Regions from separate parts of the Ideonella sp. FW305-24 genome, predicted to be linked through region 3. Evidence: predicted binding sites of a transcription regulator. Region 3 holds the regulator's gene; each other region holds the start of a gene.

Region 1 (5,270 bases), on a different contig from region 3:
CTCCGGCGCGGTCTTGAACACACGGTCTTCGGCTTCCCGGTTCATCACGATGATCGAGATGCGTCGGTTGCTCGGGTCAGTGGGGTCCTGCCGGTTGAAGGGCTGGCTGAAGGCCAGGCCCTGCACCCGCAGCACGCGGTTTTCGGCCAGGCCGCCGGCCATCAGCTCCCGTCTCGAAGCGTTCGCCCGGTCGGCCGAGAGCTCCCAGTTGCTGTAGCCGCGTTCCCCGCCGGGGAAGGGGGTGGCATCGGTGTGGCCTTCCACGGTCAGCAGGTTGGGCACGTCGCTCAAGACCTCGCCGATCGCGCGCAGGAGTTCTCGCATGTAGGGTTTGACGATGGCGCTGCCGGAGTCGAACATCGGCCGGTTCTGGTCGTCGACGATCTGGATGCGCAGCCCGTCGCGTGTCATGTCCAGCCGGATCTGCGAGGACAGGGCCTTGAGCTTCTCGCTGGCGCCCATGCGCTGCTCGATGTTGGCCTTCAGTTCCTGCAGCCGCCCGGCCTCGGCGCGCAGCTGCTCGGCTTTCAGCGCCTGCAGGTTGAAGGTGCGCTTGCCGGCTTCGATGTCGCCGCGCTTGACCTGGCCGCCGCTGCGGGTGAGGTCCTCGCCGCCGCCCTTGATGACGGACGACGCATCGCCGGCACCGGAGCCACCGCCCATCGCCACCTTCAGCGGCGACTGGAAGAAGTCCTGCAGGCCTTTCTTGTCGCCCTCGGTCGTGGAGCCCAGCAGCCACATCAGCAGGAAGAAGGCCATCATCGCCGTCACGAAGTCGGCGTAGGCAATCTTCCAGGCGCCGCCATGGGCGCCATGGCCGCCCTTCTTGACGCGCTTGATGATGATGGGCTGGAGCTTTTTCGCATCACCCGCCATGGCTCAGGTCTCCGTTGGTGAAGAGTTGGCTGCCGCCGGGCCGCCCCAAGGCAGCCGCTCCCCCTCGGGGGGGCGACGCTGTACTCAGCGTCTTGGGGGCTGTCATTTCTTCTTGACGTGGCTTTCGAGCTCGCCGAAGGTCGGGCGCTCGGTGGAGTACAGGACCTTGCGGCCGAATTCGATGGCGACCTGCGGTGCGTAGCCCTGCATCGAGGCCAGCAGCGTGGTCTTGATGCATTGCAGTTCCTTGCCGTCTTCGTCGATCTTCTGTTCCAGCAGGCCCGCCAGCGGTTCGGCAAAGCCGTAGGCCAGCAAGATGCCCAGGAAGGTACCGACCAGCGCCGAGCCGATCATGCCGCCCAGCACCGCGGGCGGCTGGCCCACCGAGCCCATGGTGTTCACGACACCCAGCACCGCAGCCACGATGCCGAAGGCGGGCAGCGCGCCGGCCAGCCGGGCGATGGCCGCCGAAGCGCCGTGCGCCTCGTGGTGGTGGGTTTCGAGTTCGGTGTCCATCAGCGACTCGATCTCGTGGGCATTCAGGTTGCCCGAGACCATCATGCGCAGGTAGTCGGTGATGAATTCGGTCACGTGGTGGTCATGGCCCACCACCGGGAATTTCTGGAACAGCGGCGAGTTGTGCGGATCTTCCACATCCTTCTCGATCGACATCAGGCCTTCCTTGCGGGCCTTCTGCAGGATCTCGAACAGCAGCGCCAGCAGCTCCATCGCGCGGGCCTTGGAGTACTTCGAGCCCTTGAAGCAGGCACCCAGCCCCTTCATCGTGGCCTTCAGCACTTTGGGCTGGTTGTTGGCCACCATGGCGCCAATCGCGCCACCAAAGATGGTCAGCATTTCAAAGGGCAGGGCGTGCAGGATCACCCCGATGTTGCCCCCGTGCGCGATGTACACGCCGAAGATGCAACCGATGGCGAGCAGCCAACCGACGATGACGAACATGGTGTGGAGTTCCGAATCTCGTGGAGTCGCCAGGAGTGCGACCCTTGGCGAACATATCGGCGCTGAGCATCGCCGGCTTGAGACTTGCGGAAAGGCGGAAAAGCAGCCCAAAGCCACGGCGACAGGCAGCGAAGTCGCCTCCCCAAAGAAAAATGGCGGGCTCCGCCAGGGAGTCCGCCAGGAAAGCACAGGGGAGTGCTAGGAGGAGACAAGCATGAAACGCTGCAGCGGGGTCCTGCGGGAAGCAGGCACTGCGTAAGGGGTTCTTCGGCAGCGGCGGCGTGAACTTGAGCCGGGCTCGGGTTGATGCCAGGGAAATTGCTGCCGGGTCGGGAATTCGGTGGGGGTCAGGGTGGCGGTGGCGTCAGTGGGCTTCGGCCGACGAATCGATCACCTTGCCGTTGCTGAGCACCAGGTCCGCTTCGTCTGCTGCGGCGGCCGCTGCGGCAAGGGCGCTGGCTTCCTGCTGGCTTTGCTGCACGCGCTCGGCCGCGCTGGGCAGCTGCAGGGCGCCTGCCTGGCGGCCCTTGCCGGCGCGGGCCGGCGGGTTGCACAGGCCGCAGATGAAGTGGCGGGCGATCTCGTGCGGGTGGGTCACGTAATGGCCGCCGCAGCCGGTGCACTTGGTCATGGTCAGCATGCCGTTGTCGACGAACTTGACCAGGCGCCAGGCGCGGGTGACGGAGAGCATGGGCTCCAGGCCTTGCGAAGCGGTCTGCTCCAGGTAGAGCTGGTAGGCCTTGATGACGGTGTCGATCTCTTCGAGTTCCGAGGTCTTGTTCAGGTACTCGTGGATGTTCAGGAACAGGCTGGCGTGGATGTTGGGCTGCCAGGTCATGAACCAGTCGGTGGAGAAGGGCAACTGGCCCTTGGACGGGCTCTTGCCAGAGACTTCCTTGTACAGGCGCAGCAGGCGCTCGTAGGACAGGTCGGTTTCAGATTCCAGCACCTGCAGGCGGGCGCCCAGGTTGATCAGGATGACGGCACGTTCGATCTGCCGTGCTTCTGTCAGGATGCTTTTGCTGCGGGCCATGGTCTTCTCTCCGTCCTGTTGATTTGATCTGTATCGGTGTCAAGGCTGTCCGGCAACCCGCCGGACCAGGGACATCAGGTCAGGCCGCCTCTTGATGGCGGCCGGCCATCAGGATCGAGGCATGCAGGCGAGACACGCTGTCGTTCGAGGCCGACTTGCCGTGGCTGGTCAGCAGGCCCCAGACCAGGTCGTCGTCCATGCGGAAGCGGCACAGCAGCGTGTTGCCGGTGGCGATCTTCATCATCTGCGCCGGGGTCAGCGCGCTGATCAGGTTGGCGGTCTCTTCCGAAACACCCAGGCGGAACAGGGCTTGTTCGCGGTCTGAGCGGATCAGGCTCTGGGCCAGCATCAGGTAAGACAGGTTGGCTTCGCGGATCTCGGCGAGGATTTGGTTGGTGTCCATGTGTCTGCTCCTAAGAGTGGCTGGCGGCTTGCCGGGTGAAGATCAAGATGCGATGGAGTGAACTGTAGGGATGGATACAAAGCAGAAACATCGGGGTACTTCCGCGGCTTGAGTCCCCGTTTTCACTATCCGCGTGTCAGGCAAATTCCTACACGCTGGCGGCAGGGTCTCCTGCAAAGCGCCCAAAACCCGCCCTCTCCGGGCAAACCGCGGGCCACTTGTGCAGCCGCGAGATGCCCCGAAAAGCGCTCTCACATCGGCGCTTTGCCGGCTCAAGTGCGCTCCTAGACTGGCTTCACGCCTCGCGGCCCGCCCGCATGGCGCCACATGCCAGCCAGAGACAACCCAGGAGCGCCTCCGTGAAACCCTATCTGATCCTCTACCGCGCGGGTCCCGGCTCCCTGCATCCGCACACCATCGAACGCCTGGAGCAGCAGAACTTCGACTATGCGCTGTCCTGGTTCGGCGATGAACACCCCCAGGCGCCCGGTGCGGTCTTTGTCCACATGCAAAAAGGCCCGAAGTACCCCGGCCTGGAACGCACGCTGGCGGCCAACTGGGAACTCATTTCGAAGTACCGCTACGTCTGGATGCCGGACGACGACCTGCTTTGCGTGCCCGAGCAGGTTTCGCGCATGTTCACCACCTGCGACGAACTGCAGCTCGAACTGGCCCAGCCCGCGCTGACGCCGGACTCCTACTTCGTGCACCCCATCACGCTGCAGCACGCCGAATTCCAGCTGCGCTTTACCAACTTCGTCGAGATCATGGCGCCGGTGCTGTCCATCGACATGCTGGCGCGGGTATTTCCCACGCTGGCCGGCAACATCAGCGGCTACGGGCTGGACAGCGTCTGGCCGCGCATGAGCAAGCTCGGCCGCGTGGCCATCCTGGACGACGTGCCGGTCAAGCACACCCGGCCGCTGGGCGGGCCGAACTACAAGTTCAACCAGCAGGCCGGCCTGACCGCGCTGCAGGAAGACTGGATCACCTGCGCCAGCCATTTCATCGACGCCAACGGCGACTTCCAGATCAACTACGGCGGCCTGCTGCAGAACGGCGACGCCATCGCCATCGGCGAGTCCGAGGAAGAGATGGAGCTGATGCTGCAGGCGCTGCTGTCGTCCTGCAGCCAGGTGCCGGTGACGGCGCTGCAGGTCACGCGCTACCTCGGCCAGCATTACCAGTATTGGGGCGGCGGCCAGCAGAACCGGCTGCGCTACCCGCGCTCGCTGATCAGCTCGCTGCTGGAACGCGCCGTCAAGCCCACCGGCATGCGTTTCAAGAAGCCGGCCGCCAAGCAGGCTGCGACAGCGCCGGTCGCCCCGCCAGCGCCGACACCCGCGCCCATCCACACGGTCGCCTCGCCGATGCAGTCCTTCGGCCTGCACGCCCGCTGAAACCCTCACTGCTCACGCGCATGCACTACACCACCATCGCCTGCCTGGACGACCTCAGCCGCGACGCCTTCTGGCCGGCCAAGGAGTTCATGTACGACCTGATCCGCGTGCCCGTTTTCCATGCCACCGGCATGGACCTGGGCAAGTCGCCGCGCCGCGGCCAGCGCCACAACCTGAAGCCCGGCTTCGACACCGCGCACTTCCTGCGCCTGTGCGGCGCCGGCACCGGTGCGCACGACTGGGCCGCGCTGTACCTGGGCATCTCGGCCCCTGCGGCCGACTACCTGAACGCGCACGTGCCCGAAGGCGCGTTGATCGTCGGCTACGAAATGCCGGCCTGGCTGCGCCAGGCGCTGGACCAGGGCGGCCACGCCTGGCTGGACATGCGGCTGTCGCCGCTGCGCTTTGCCAGCGACCTTTACATGGCCCTGGGCACCAACCGGCCGGACCTGTATGCCCGCCTGCTGCCGCACGCCCAGCGCATGGACGAGGTCTTCTCCGAAGCCTCGCTGATGGCAGCACAGGTTCGCTACCGCCAGCGCTACGACGAATCCGCTGGCCCGTATGACGGCGCCTGGATCTACATCGGCCAGACCGA
Region 2 (5,270 bases), on a different contig from region 3:
AGGACACCGTGCCGCGCAGCGGCTTCATGTACGCGCTGGTGCAAGGCCCGGAAACGCTGGTGAGGTTGTGCCAGCGGCTGCCGGACGGCTTGATCCGGGTGAGCAGCGCCAACCCGGCGTATCCCGCCTTCGACCTGGACCTGGAGGCCACGCCCGCCGTGACGGTGCTCGGGCGCGTGGTGGCGTCGCTGCGCGACTGGTGCTGAGGCCGGGCCGAAGGGCCTCAGTCCAGCGACAGCATGCGTCGGCGCTTCTGGGTGTTGTCGATATACCGCTGAAGCGCGCGGGTCGCGTTGGCGTCCAGCCGGGTCAGTTCGCAGCCCAGGCGCACGCCCTTGGCTTGCGGCTGGATGGAGGTGACGTGGTGGACCATCAGGCTGGTCTGGAATTCGGTGTCGCCGTCCAGCGAGAGCCGGGTGCCGTGGATGACCACGCCAGGCTCGACCGGGGGCACGTTTTCCGGCAGGAACAGCGCGCAACCGCCAGCACTGACGTCCAGCACACGCAGCTCGAGCCGCATGTCGGGGATCTGCGGGTGGCGAAAGCTCGCCGTCGGCGAGGTGCGTTCCAGCGTGCGCACGCGGTAGGCTGAGCGGCGCTGGAAGCGGAAGAGTTCGCGCGGCATGCTGGTCTGCAGCACGCAGGCGTTCTTGCCATGCACCAGCAACCGGTCGGTCACGTCGAACTGCAGCTTGATCTGGTCCAGATAGCCGACGGCCGAGGCCTCTTCGGCCTCGACCAGGCGCTGCGCGGCGGGCGACATCAGGTCCACGCTGAAGGCCAGCTTGCCCTGCGTCGCGTCGATGCTCCACAGCGTGGTCTGGTAGGCCGTGCCGTCGGACCCGCTGAGGTTGATCACCACGCTGCGGTCCATCAGCGCCTTGAGCAGTGCGCGGATCTCGTGCGGCTCGTCAATGCGGAACTCCTGCATCGATGAACCCGCATGCGGGTTGATCGGGGCCGGGCGGGTGTCGGAAAACATCGGTGAATCCAGTCCGGAGGCGATGAGCGCGTGGGGCTGAGGACAGCCGCTCAGTGCAGCGTCTTGCTGCGGCCGGTCATCATCTGGTCGAGGTCGTCCAGCCAGGGCTCGGCCAGATGGCGGATCTCGGCATCGTTCAGCAAGATGCGCTGCATGATGCGCGACTTGACCTTGCTTTCCTCGGCCTGCAGCGATTCGGAGTGGGCAGCGTTCTTCAACTGGGCAATCAGGACGGCGCAAGCGCCTTCGAGCTTGACGACTTCATCCCAGTTGCCAACGCGGGCGGCTTCGACCATGTCGGCGCTGGCGCGTTCGATCGCCTCGTAAAAGTTCAGCAAGTTGGTGCTCATTTCAGTGTTCCGGCATGTCGTGTCGGGTCTCGGCGTGTCAAAACGCACGGCTCAGTTCAGGCCTTGGTGGACCTGAGGGCCAATGGCCTTCCAGGCTTGGCGCAGGGGATCGACGAGCGAGGCGCACTCATCGAGGATCTTTTCGTCGTTGCGGATGTTGGCCAGCGTCAGGCGCATGGTCAGGTAGGCGTAGAGCGACTGCAGGTCCAGCGCCAGGCGGCCGCCATCCTTCAGGTTTAGGCCGGCCTTCAGCCCTTCTTCGACGATGCGGGCGGCACGGCTGATGGCCTTGCCCTTGGACTCGATCTCGCCAGAGCGCATGTAGCCGCGGGCCTGGCTGACGGATTCCATGAAGCCGTCGAACAACATCTCCACCAGTTTGTGCGGCGAAGCATCGACGATGCTGGTCTCGACACTCACGCGGCGGTAGGCGTGGGCCATGGCACCGGCTTGGCCGAGCGCGTAGGAGAAGCTGGGGGTGAACATTTTGTGAAGTCCGTTTGTTGTTCCGCTTGTGTTGTTTATCGGTGCCCCGTGCGGGCACTTGAGGCGGACCGATCTCCCGTATCACCCCGGGTTTCCGGACAGTTTCAAGACAGATCCAGGGGCTTTTCCCTCTGTGGAACGGCCCTGGAAAGCCCATGAAAAAAGGCGCCCGCAGGCGCCTTCGATGACATGAATCTAGGGAAAGTACCTATCTTTCCGGCGCTCAGGACGACGACGACAAGGCCGCCATCTGCTGGGTGACATAGGACGACAAGGCGTTGAGCGACGCCATCTGCGTGTCCAGCGCCTGGTACTGGGCCTCGTAGCGGGCCTGGACGCCGACCAAACGGGCCTCCATCGAGTCCTGCTGCGACTGGTTGCGTTTGATCGCGGCGTTCAGCGCATCCTGCCGGGTCTGCAGGCTGCCGTCCGAAGCGGTGGCGGCGTCGGCAAGGTCGCGGAAGCGATCCATGAAGCCGGAGCTATCGGCATCGGCGCCGTCGGTGGCCAGCGCCTTGCGCACCTCGGCCGGATTCTTCATCGCAGTTTCAAGCTTCGCGCTGTCCAGCTTCAGGGTGCCGTCCGCGGCCATGGAGATGCCGATGTCGGACAGGTGCGACAGCGAAGACGAGGCCTTGGTGCCGTCGTTGATGATGCCGCGCATCTGCCACTGGAAGCCGATGGCGGTGCGGTCACCCTGCAGCGGCGCGCCCTTCTTGGCCGTTTCGTCGTACTTGGTCTGGTCCTTGATGTAGCTGGCCAAGTCATTGAAGGCCTTGACGAAATCCTTGATGCCGGTGGTCACCGCGTCGGTGTTGTCGGTGATGGTGATCTCGGTGGTCGCGTCACCCGTCACTTTGCCCACGGTGAAGGTCACGCCTTCGGCCACGGTGCTGAAGGTGTTGGTGCTGGACTCGACCTGGATGCCGTTGACCGTGGCTTTGGCATTGCCGGCCGCCAGGTTGCGCGTCATCGTGTTGCTGGAAGCGGTGGCGTCATAAGCCAGTGCCGACAGACCGGTGCCGGCATCGCCATCGTCACTGGTTTCGCTTGCCGTGATGCGGAAGCCGTTCTCGGCGCCGGTGGCAGTGGAGCGCAGCGACAGGCGCGAGCCGTTGGCGTCAGTGACGATGCTGGCCGTGACGCCGGCACCCGCCGCGTTGATCTTGTCCCGAACGGACGTCAGGCTGGTGTCGTCCGGGCCGATGGTGATGTTCAGCGCGCTGCTGCCATCCTTGGCAGTGAAGCCACTCGCAGGACTGCCGCTGCCCCAGGTGCCCAGTTCGATCGTCAACGTGCCTTCGCTCAGCGTTGCGCTGGAAGACGAAAACGCGCCCGAGGTGAGCGTCTGGGACGAGGCCAGGGCCTGCACGGAGACGGAATAGCTGCCAGCGGCTGTGCCATCTTCGGCCGAGCCGGCAACGGCCGTGCTGTCGCTGGAAGTGAAACTCTTCTTCGACCACAGGCTGAGGTCGGCCAGCGCCTGGGCCTTGTCGCCCATGGTCGAGGCATAGCTCTGCATCTTGCCCATCGAGGACAGCGTGGTGCTGAGCGTCGTCTGCTCGGTGGCCAGCAGGTCAACCGGCCTGTGCTCGACCGCCATCAGCGACTTGATGATGGAAGTGACGTCCAGCCCGGAGCCAACGCCCATCGAGGAAAGAGTGCTGCTGGTCATGGTCGGCCCGTCCTTCTGTCCGGCGAGGAATCACCGGTTCTGTGACAACAATGTCGGCGCGAGCACCACGAACTTGAGGGGCTGCGCACCGGAAAGAAAGCCGGCGTCGCGCCGCGTTTGCGCGGCCCCCGGCCGGAGATCAGCCCAGCAGCTTCAGCACCGACTGCGGCAGCTGGTTGGCCTGGGCCACCATCGCCGTGCCGGCCTGCTGCAGGATCTGCGCGCGGCTCATGTTGGCGGTTTCCTGCGCGTAGTCGGCGTCCATGATCCGGCTGCGCGCGGCGGCCTGGTTCTCGACCGATTGCTGCAGGTTGGAGATGATCGCGTCGAAGCGGCTCTGGGTCGCACCGAAGGTCGCACGGGTGTTGTTGACCGTGTCGATGGCCGCGTCGATGTTGTTGATCACATCGGCAATCGCGCCTGACGTCGCCGCAGCATCGATCACCGCGCTGGTCGAGGTGACCGTGGTGATGTCGCTGGACGTCGCCATGTTGGTCGTCGCCACGTCGATCACGTCGTCGGTCGTCGTGTTGGCGCCGATCTGGAAGGTCAGCGTCGTCGCATCGGCGCCCAGGATGTGCTTGCCGTTGAAGGTCGTGCCACCCAGCACGCGGTTGATTTCCGACTGCAGCTGGGTGAATTCCTTGTTCAGCGAATCCTTGTCGGAACTCGAGTTCGTCGAGTTTCGTGCCTGGACAGCCAGTTCCCGCATGCGCTGCAACGCGTCGCCCACCTTGGACAAAGCGCCTTCCGCGGTCTGCGAGAGCGAGATGCCGTCATTCGCGTTGCGGATCGCAACGTTCATGCCGCGCACCTGCGAGTTCATGCGTTCTGCAATCGCCAGGCCTGCAGCGTCATCCTTGGCGGAATTGACACGCATGCCGGACGACAGTCGCTGCATCGACGTCTGCAACGACGACTGCGACATGTTCAGGTTTCGCTGCGCGTTGAGCGAAGCGATGTTCGTGTTAATGGTCTGCGGCATGTGAGCACTCCTCAAGAATCAACCACACCCGGCGAACGTGCCGGCTTGCATGAACCGCTGCGGGTTTGAAACCGCCGCGGGCCCTACAGCCCGGCACTCGATCACCGTCGAAAAGCGCCGCGTCGGATTGACACGGCACCGGACTCGTCAGTGCTTCCGGACCACGCCGCCCGAGCAAGGGCGATGCGTTAGGTGTGATTCTCAAAGCAGTGCCCGATCTGCAAAGCCGCGAAATGCAAGCCGAATCGGGTCTTCTTCCATCCTGGCTTTCGCCGGGATGCCGAACCCGGCCAAAAGCCGGGTGCGGATGGGGAGCCAATGTTCAGAAGGAGGCCAGCGAGGCCGGGGTCGCCCCCGTGTCGCCGGCTTCCTCAGCCCTTTGTTTACTGCAGCAGACGCAGGACCTGCTGCGGCAGCTGGTTGGCCTGGGCGACCATCGCGGTGCCGGCCTGCTGCAGGATCTGGGCGCGGCTCATGTTCGCGGTTTCCGTCGCGAAGTCAGCGTCCATGATGCGGCCGCGGGCTGCGCTTTGCGATTCCACGCCTTGCTGCAGGTTGGCGATCACCGCGTCGAAGCGGCTTTGCGTGGCACCGAAGGTGGCGCGCTGGTCGTTCACCGTGTTGATGGCGGTGTCGATGTTGTCGATCACCGTCGCCAGGGCACCCGAGGTGGCGCTTGCATCGATGGCAGCCGACGAGCCGGTGACAGCGATCATGTCCGTGTTCGTCACCATGTTGGTGGTGTTCACGGTGATGGTGTCGTCCGCGCTGGTGTTCGCGCCGATCTGGAAG
Region 3 (5,270 bases):
ACCGTGGTGGCCACCCATCTTTCACACTTGATGCAAATGAATGCGGCCAAGTTGCTGGGCAGAACCGAAGCCCAGGCCCTGGTCGAACATGTCACCAAGCTCGCTCCCAAACTCATCGAAGACGTGGTCCCCAAGATGGTCGGCATCGCTACCCTGCAAAAAGTCCTCCAGCTGCTGCTGGAAGAGGGCGTGCACATCCGCGATTTCCGCTCCATCGTCGAATGCCTGGCCGAACACGCCAGCATGGTGACCGACCCGGCCGAACTGGCCCGCCGCATCCGCATTCACCTGGCCCCGGCCATCGTGCAGCAGATCTACGGCCCGGCCAAGGAGCTCGACGTGATCGCGCTGGAACCCGAACTCGAACGCCTGGTGACCCAGGCCCTGAACTCGCCGCACGGCGCTGCGCTGGACCCGGGCGTGGCCGACACGCTGACCCGCCAGGCGGCGGAGAGCGCGAAGAAGCAGGAGAACCTGGGCCACCCGGCCTGCCTGCTGGTGCCCGACGCACTGCGCGCACCGCTGGCGCGCCTGCTCAAGCGGGCGGCACCGCGCCTGAAGGTGCTGGCCCACAGCGAGATTCCGGAAACGCATTCGATCCGCATCGGCTCGATCATCGGAGGTGCCGCATGACCTCCTTCTTCCGAGCTCAAGGTAGTTGGCGCGCCGCCCCCTCGGTGGCTTCGCAGGAGCAAGCAGCATGAACGTCAAGAGATTCACCGCGCGCACGTCGCGCGAGGCCTTCGCCCTGGTGCGCCAGGCCTTTGGCGAAGACGCGGTTGTGCTGTCCACCAAACCCTGCGCCGAAGGCATGGAAGTGCTGGCCATGGCGCCGGACTCGGTCGAGCAGCTGGAGCGTGTCTCCAGCCAGGCCGCCGCGCCGGCTGCTGGCCGCCCGGCCGCCCGTGAATCGCTGGCTGCGCGCGCCGAGCGCCTGCAGGCCGAGCGTGCCGCGCCCGGCCGCCGCCTGGCCGACCGCCTGCCGCCGCCGGCTGCCGAACCTTCGCCGATGGAACACGACCTGAGCGCTGGCGTGAACGACGACGTCGAACAGCTGGCGATGAGCACGCTGTCCTTCCAGGACTATGTGCGCGACCGCATGCTGCGCCGCCGCCAGGCCGCGATCGACAGCAGCGCCGAGCCGCAACACGAACCGCAGGCACCCGCGCCGCAACCGCAGGCCATGGCCCGCGCCCAGGCACCCATCCAGCAGCCGCAGCGCGCCCCGGCGCCCACCGCAGCCATGCTGGCCCAGGCCCCCACGCTGTCGGCCCGCATGTCGGTGCCGGTACCCACGGCACCGGTGCGCCGCGGCCCGGTGCGCCGCCAGCCCGATCACCTGGGCATGGACATTCCCACGCTGGGCGAGCCGGTCGGCCAGCAACGCGACCAGATCGACATGGTTAACGAGCTGCGCTCGATGAAGGGCCTGATCGAAGAACGCTTCGGCACGCTGGCCTTCATGGAAAAGCTGCAGCGCGAGCCGCGCCAGGCCGTGCTGTCGCAAAAGCTGATGGACTGCGGCTTCACGCCCGGCCTGACGCGCAAGCTGGTCGAGTCCCTGCCTGCCGGCACCAGCGACGAACTGACCTGGGCCACCACCGTGCTGGAGCGCAACCTGCTGACCGGTGAGCAAGAGCCGGCCCTGGAAGAGCAGGGCGGCGTGTTCGCGATGATCGGCTCCACCGGCGTGGGCAAGACCACCACCACCGCCAAGCTGGCCGCCGCCTTTGCCACCGCGCACGGCGCCAACCACCTCGGCCTGATCACGCTGGACGCTTACCGTGTTGGCGCCCACGAGCAGCTGCGCGCCTATGGCCGCATCCTCGGCGTGCCCGTCCACACCGCCCATGACCGCGCTTCGCTGGAAGACCTGCTGGACCTGCTGTCGGGCAAGAAGATGGTCCTGATCGACACCGCCGGCATGGCCCAGCGCGATGCGCGCTGCCGCGAACTGCTGGAGATGCTGCAGCACCGTTCCATCCAGCGCTTGCTGGTGGTGGACGCTTCGTCGCAAGGCGAAACCATTGACGACGTGATGACCGCCTGGCGCGCCGCGCAATGCAAGGGCGTGATCCTCTCCAAGCTCGACGAAGCCGTGAAGCTGGCCCCCGCGCTGGACGCCGTGATCCGCCACCGCATGAAGGTGCTGGGCGTGGCCAACGGCCAGCGCGTGCCGGAAGACTGGCACCGCCTGTCGGCCAACGCGCTGATGCACCGCGCGATGCGTGGCGGCGGCAGCGCGGCCTACCGAATCGATGCCAACGACGTGCAGCTGGTCTTCTCGGCCCTGCACCGCCCGGCCGCCGCGCCCGGTGCCGCGCCGATGCAGCGCCTGTAACCCCAGTGAATGCCAGTAGCCGTATGAACGCCTTCACCTCCAACGCTTCCACCACCGCCGACCAGGCCGATGGCCTGCGCCGCCTCTTTTCCGGCCAGCAGGTGCAGATCGTGCCGGTCGTCGCCAACCCGCATGTCGACATGGCCGCCGTGATGCTGGAGCGCCTCAGCCTGGCCTTTGCCGAGCTGGGTGCCCATGCCCTGGTGCTGGACGCCGCAGACAGCTCGCCGCTGCCCAACGAGCTGGTCGACATGGACCTGCCGTCCTGCATTGAACGCCTGGGCGACAGCGTTTCCTACCTGGCCGCCCGCGGCCTGCCGCGCCGCCATGTCAACAGCCGCGGCTCCAGCGAAGCCTGGCTGGCGGCGGTGGAACAGGCCGCGCCGTTTGCCCACGTCATCATCGTGCACGCCGAGGCGCGCGACCTGTGCCGCCTGCTGGGTGCGCGCGAGGTCTGCCCCATCCTGATGGCGGGGCTCGAATCGGTCAGCCTCACCGAGGCCTATGCCGCGATGAAGCTGCTCTCGCAGCGCCTGGGGCTGATGGCTTTTGACCTGCTGGTCGGCATGGCCTCGCGGCCGCGCCGCGCCGAGCGCGTGGCCGACCGCCTGTCCAGCTGCGCCGACAACTTCCTGGCCGCCGCAATGCGCAACTGGGCTGCGGTCGACCGTGACGTTTCCCTGAACAAGCCCGCCTCGCCCGAGTTGTCCCAGCTGGCGGAAGACCAGTTGACCGGTCTGGCCGCGCCTTCCTCCTTCGCCCCCAGCCCGGCACTTGCCGGCCAGGGCGCCTCACTTTCCCTGGATTGATAGACGGAGACTGCATTCATGTACACCGCCACCGGCCGTCTCGACGCCAATGCGTTGCTCAAGCAGTACAGCCCTCTGGTGCGCCGCCTCGCGCACCAGATGATTGCCAAGCTGCCTGCCAACGTCGAGATCGACGACCTGATACAGGTCGGCATGATCGGACTGAACGATGCGCTGGGCCGCTTCGACGTGGGCCAGGGCGTGCAGTTCGAGACCTTCGCCACCCAGCGCATCCGCGGCGCCATGCTCGACGAGTTGCGCGGCACCGACTGGATGAGCCGCGGCAACCGCCGCCAGCAGCGCGAGATCGAAGCCGCCGTGCATCGACTCGAACAGCAGCTGGGCCGCCCACCGCAGGAAAGCGAAATCGCCAAGGAAATGGGCGTCTCGCTGGACGCCTACCAGGACACGCTGACCAAGGTGCGCGGCACCCAGCTGGTCTACCTGGAAGACATGTCGGGCGACGAAGGCGGCGACGAGTACCTGGACCGCCACGTGGCCGACGCGGAAGCCAACCCGCTGGCCATGCTGCAGGACCACCGCATGCGCGAGGCCCTGGTCGAAGCCATCAAGAACCTGCCCGAGCGCGAACAGTACGTGATGAGCATGTACTACGAGCACGACATGAACCTGAAGGAAATCGCCGCCGTGCTCGGCGTCACCGAATCCCGCGTCTGCCAGCTGCACAGCCAATCCATCGCCCGCCTGCGGGTCAAGCTGCGCGCCTGGTAAGCCCCCGTTTTTTCGGCCGTGCCTTGCGCACGGCCAGCCCCGTCGAAAGAGCCGTTGTTGGGAACCAGTGGCACAACCACCAGGCAGTCCTCGGCACTCTGATGTTGGCAGTCTCAACCCACCCGGGTTGATCGCATTGTTTTCGTGTTGACTCCTCCTCCGACTTGCGAAAAGTCGTTAGAGCCCCGCGCTGATGTCCGGCCCGGGGCTTTCTTTTTGGGCGGCCCGTGCCGCGTGCCTACCGCGACAGCCAGCGCGACAGCAGGCGGGTGTAGCGCGGCATGATCAGGTAGGTCATCAGGAGCACGGTGGCGGTGGAGACGGCCAGGTTGCCGGCCAGGCGGCCCCAAGGTGTGGGCCAGCCGTGGACCAGGGGGCCGATCAGCAGGCCGAGCGCGGTGGTCAGCGGATAGATCACCGACAGCGTGGCCAGCGCCTGCTTCGCGCGGCGTGGCGCCGGCATGGCGGCGCGCGGCTCGAACCAGAATTCCAGTCCGGTGACGGTCTTCACTTCCTCCGGGCCGGTCAGCATGGGCTCGGCTTCTCGGAGCAGCGCCTGGCGCGCCTCGGAGCGAAACCAGTCGTCGGCATGGGCGATGGTGTCGAACTGGATGGTGATCGTGTAGAGCGTCTCGCCTGGCGACGGCGGAATGACGTGGGCGCCTCTGTGGCCGGGAAAGCGGGCGGCAACCAGGATGATGCGGTGCAGCCAGGCCTCATAGTCGCCGCGCCGGGCGGGGTCCACACGCTGGCGGATCACCGCGGTGATCATTTCGGCCTGAGGCAGTTCGCTGGCCACGACCTGAAGCAGGTCTGCAGAGCGCAGTTCCGGGCGTCTTTCATCGGTGGCATGTGCCGGGGGAATGCGAGCGGTGTCCATGCCGCACTGTGGGCGCAAAAGGCCCGGCCAGGCTTCGGCCAAATGGCCGATGCAGCCCTCCCCACTGCGGTGGATTTGCGCAAGAAGTGGCCAGCGCCCGCCTCAGGCTCTCAGCGGTCGTCTTCCCGAGCGGCAGCCTGGCCGGCAGCGAACCCGCGCGGAGAGACGCCGAAGCGCTGCTTGAACAGCCGGGAGAAGTGCGAGGCGTCGTTGAAGCCCCAGCGCAAGGCCACCGCCAGGACGCCCGGATGGCCGGGTCTGCGCAGGTCGCTGGCGCTGCGCTGCAGGCGCAGCTCCCGGATCAGGCTGCTGACGGACAGCGGCGCCTCCTCGAACAGGCCGTAGAGCGTGCGGCGGGAAACCCGGAAGCGCGCGGCAAGCTGGTCCGGCCCGAGCTGTGGCTCCATCAGGTGGTCGGCAATGTAGGTCTCGACCGCCTGGCGAAAGGCTGCGCGCACCGGCAGCCGGTCCTGTTCCTGGGCCTCCAGCGTCGCGCCCAGCGCGGTGG

The links. The regulator FliA, encoded in region 3, starts transcription of late flagellar genes. The targets are predictions, from matches to a motif close to CTAAAGTTTNNNNNNNNNNNGCCGNTA.
Region 1: the regulator FliA is predicted to act here: its motif matches at 2,102-2,128, upstream of motA (flagellar motor stator protein MotA).
Region 2: the regulator FliA is predicted to act here: its motif matches at 3,545-3,571, upstream of fliD (flagellar filament capping protein FliD).

The regions. Positions count from the first base shown of each region.
Region 1 is NZ_JBYTAI010000013.1:22,415-27,684, reverse strand. It holds gene motB (flagellar motor protein MotB) at 1-876, opposite strand, end outside; gene motA (flagellar motor stator protein MotA) at 979-1,836, opposite strand; gene flhC (flagellar transcriptional regulator FlhC) at 2,201-2,869, opposite strand; gene flhD (flagellar transcriptional regulator FlhD) at 2,949-3,272, opposite strand; gene AC3WR5_RS26110 (hypothetical protein) at 3,632-4,672, shown strand; gene AC3WR5_RS26105 (hypothetical protein) at 4,693-5,270, shown strand, end outside.
Region 2 is NZ_JBYTAI010000013.1:3,633-8,902, forward strand. It holds gene AC3WR5_RS26020 (XRE family transcriptional regulator) at 1-206, shown strand, start outside; gene AC3WR5_RS26025 (flagellar brake protein) at 224-982, opposite strand; gene AC3WR5_RS26030 (flagellar protein FliT) at 1,033-1,332, opposite strand; gene fliS (flagellar export chaperone FliS) at 1,384-1,818, opposite strand; gene fliD (flagellar filament capping protein FliD) at 2,042-3,493, opposite strand; gene AC3WR5_RS26045 (flagellin domain-containing protein) at 3,633-4,478, opposite strand; gene AC3WR5_RS26050 (flagellin domain-containing protein) at 4,862-5,270, opposite strand, start outside.
Region 3 is NZ_JBYTAI010000016.1:109,471-114,740, reverse strand. It holds gene flhA (flagellar biosynthesis protein FlhA) at 1-633, shown strand, start outside; gene flhF (flagellar biosynthesis GTPase FlhF) at 701-2,341, shown strand; gene AC3WR5_RS29295 (MinD/ParA family ATP-binding protein) at 2,365-3,150, shown strand; gene AC3WR5_RS29290 (RNA polymerase sigma factor FliA) at 3,169-3,882, shown strand; gene AC3WR5_RS29285 (antibiotic biosynthesis monooxygenase) at 4,121-4,762, opposite strand; gene AC3WR5_RS29280 (helix-turn-helix domain-containing protein) at 4,873-5,270, opposite strand, start outside.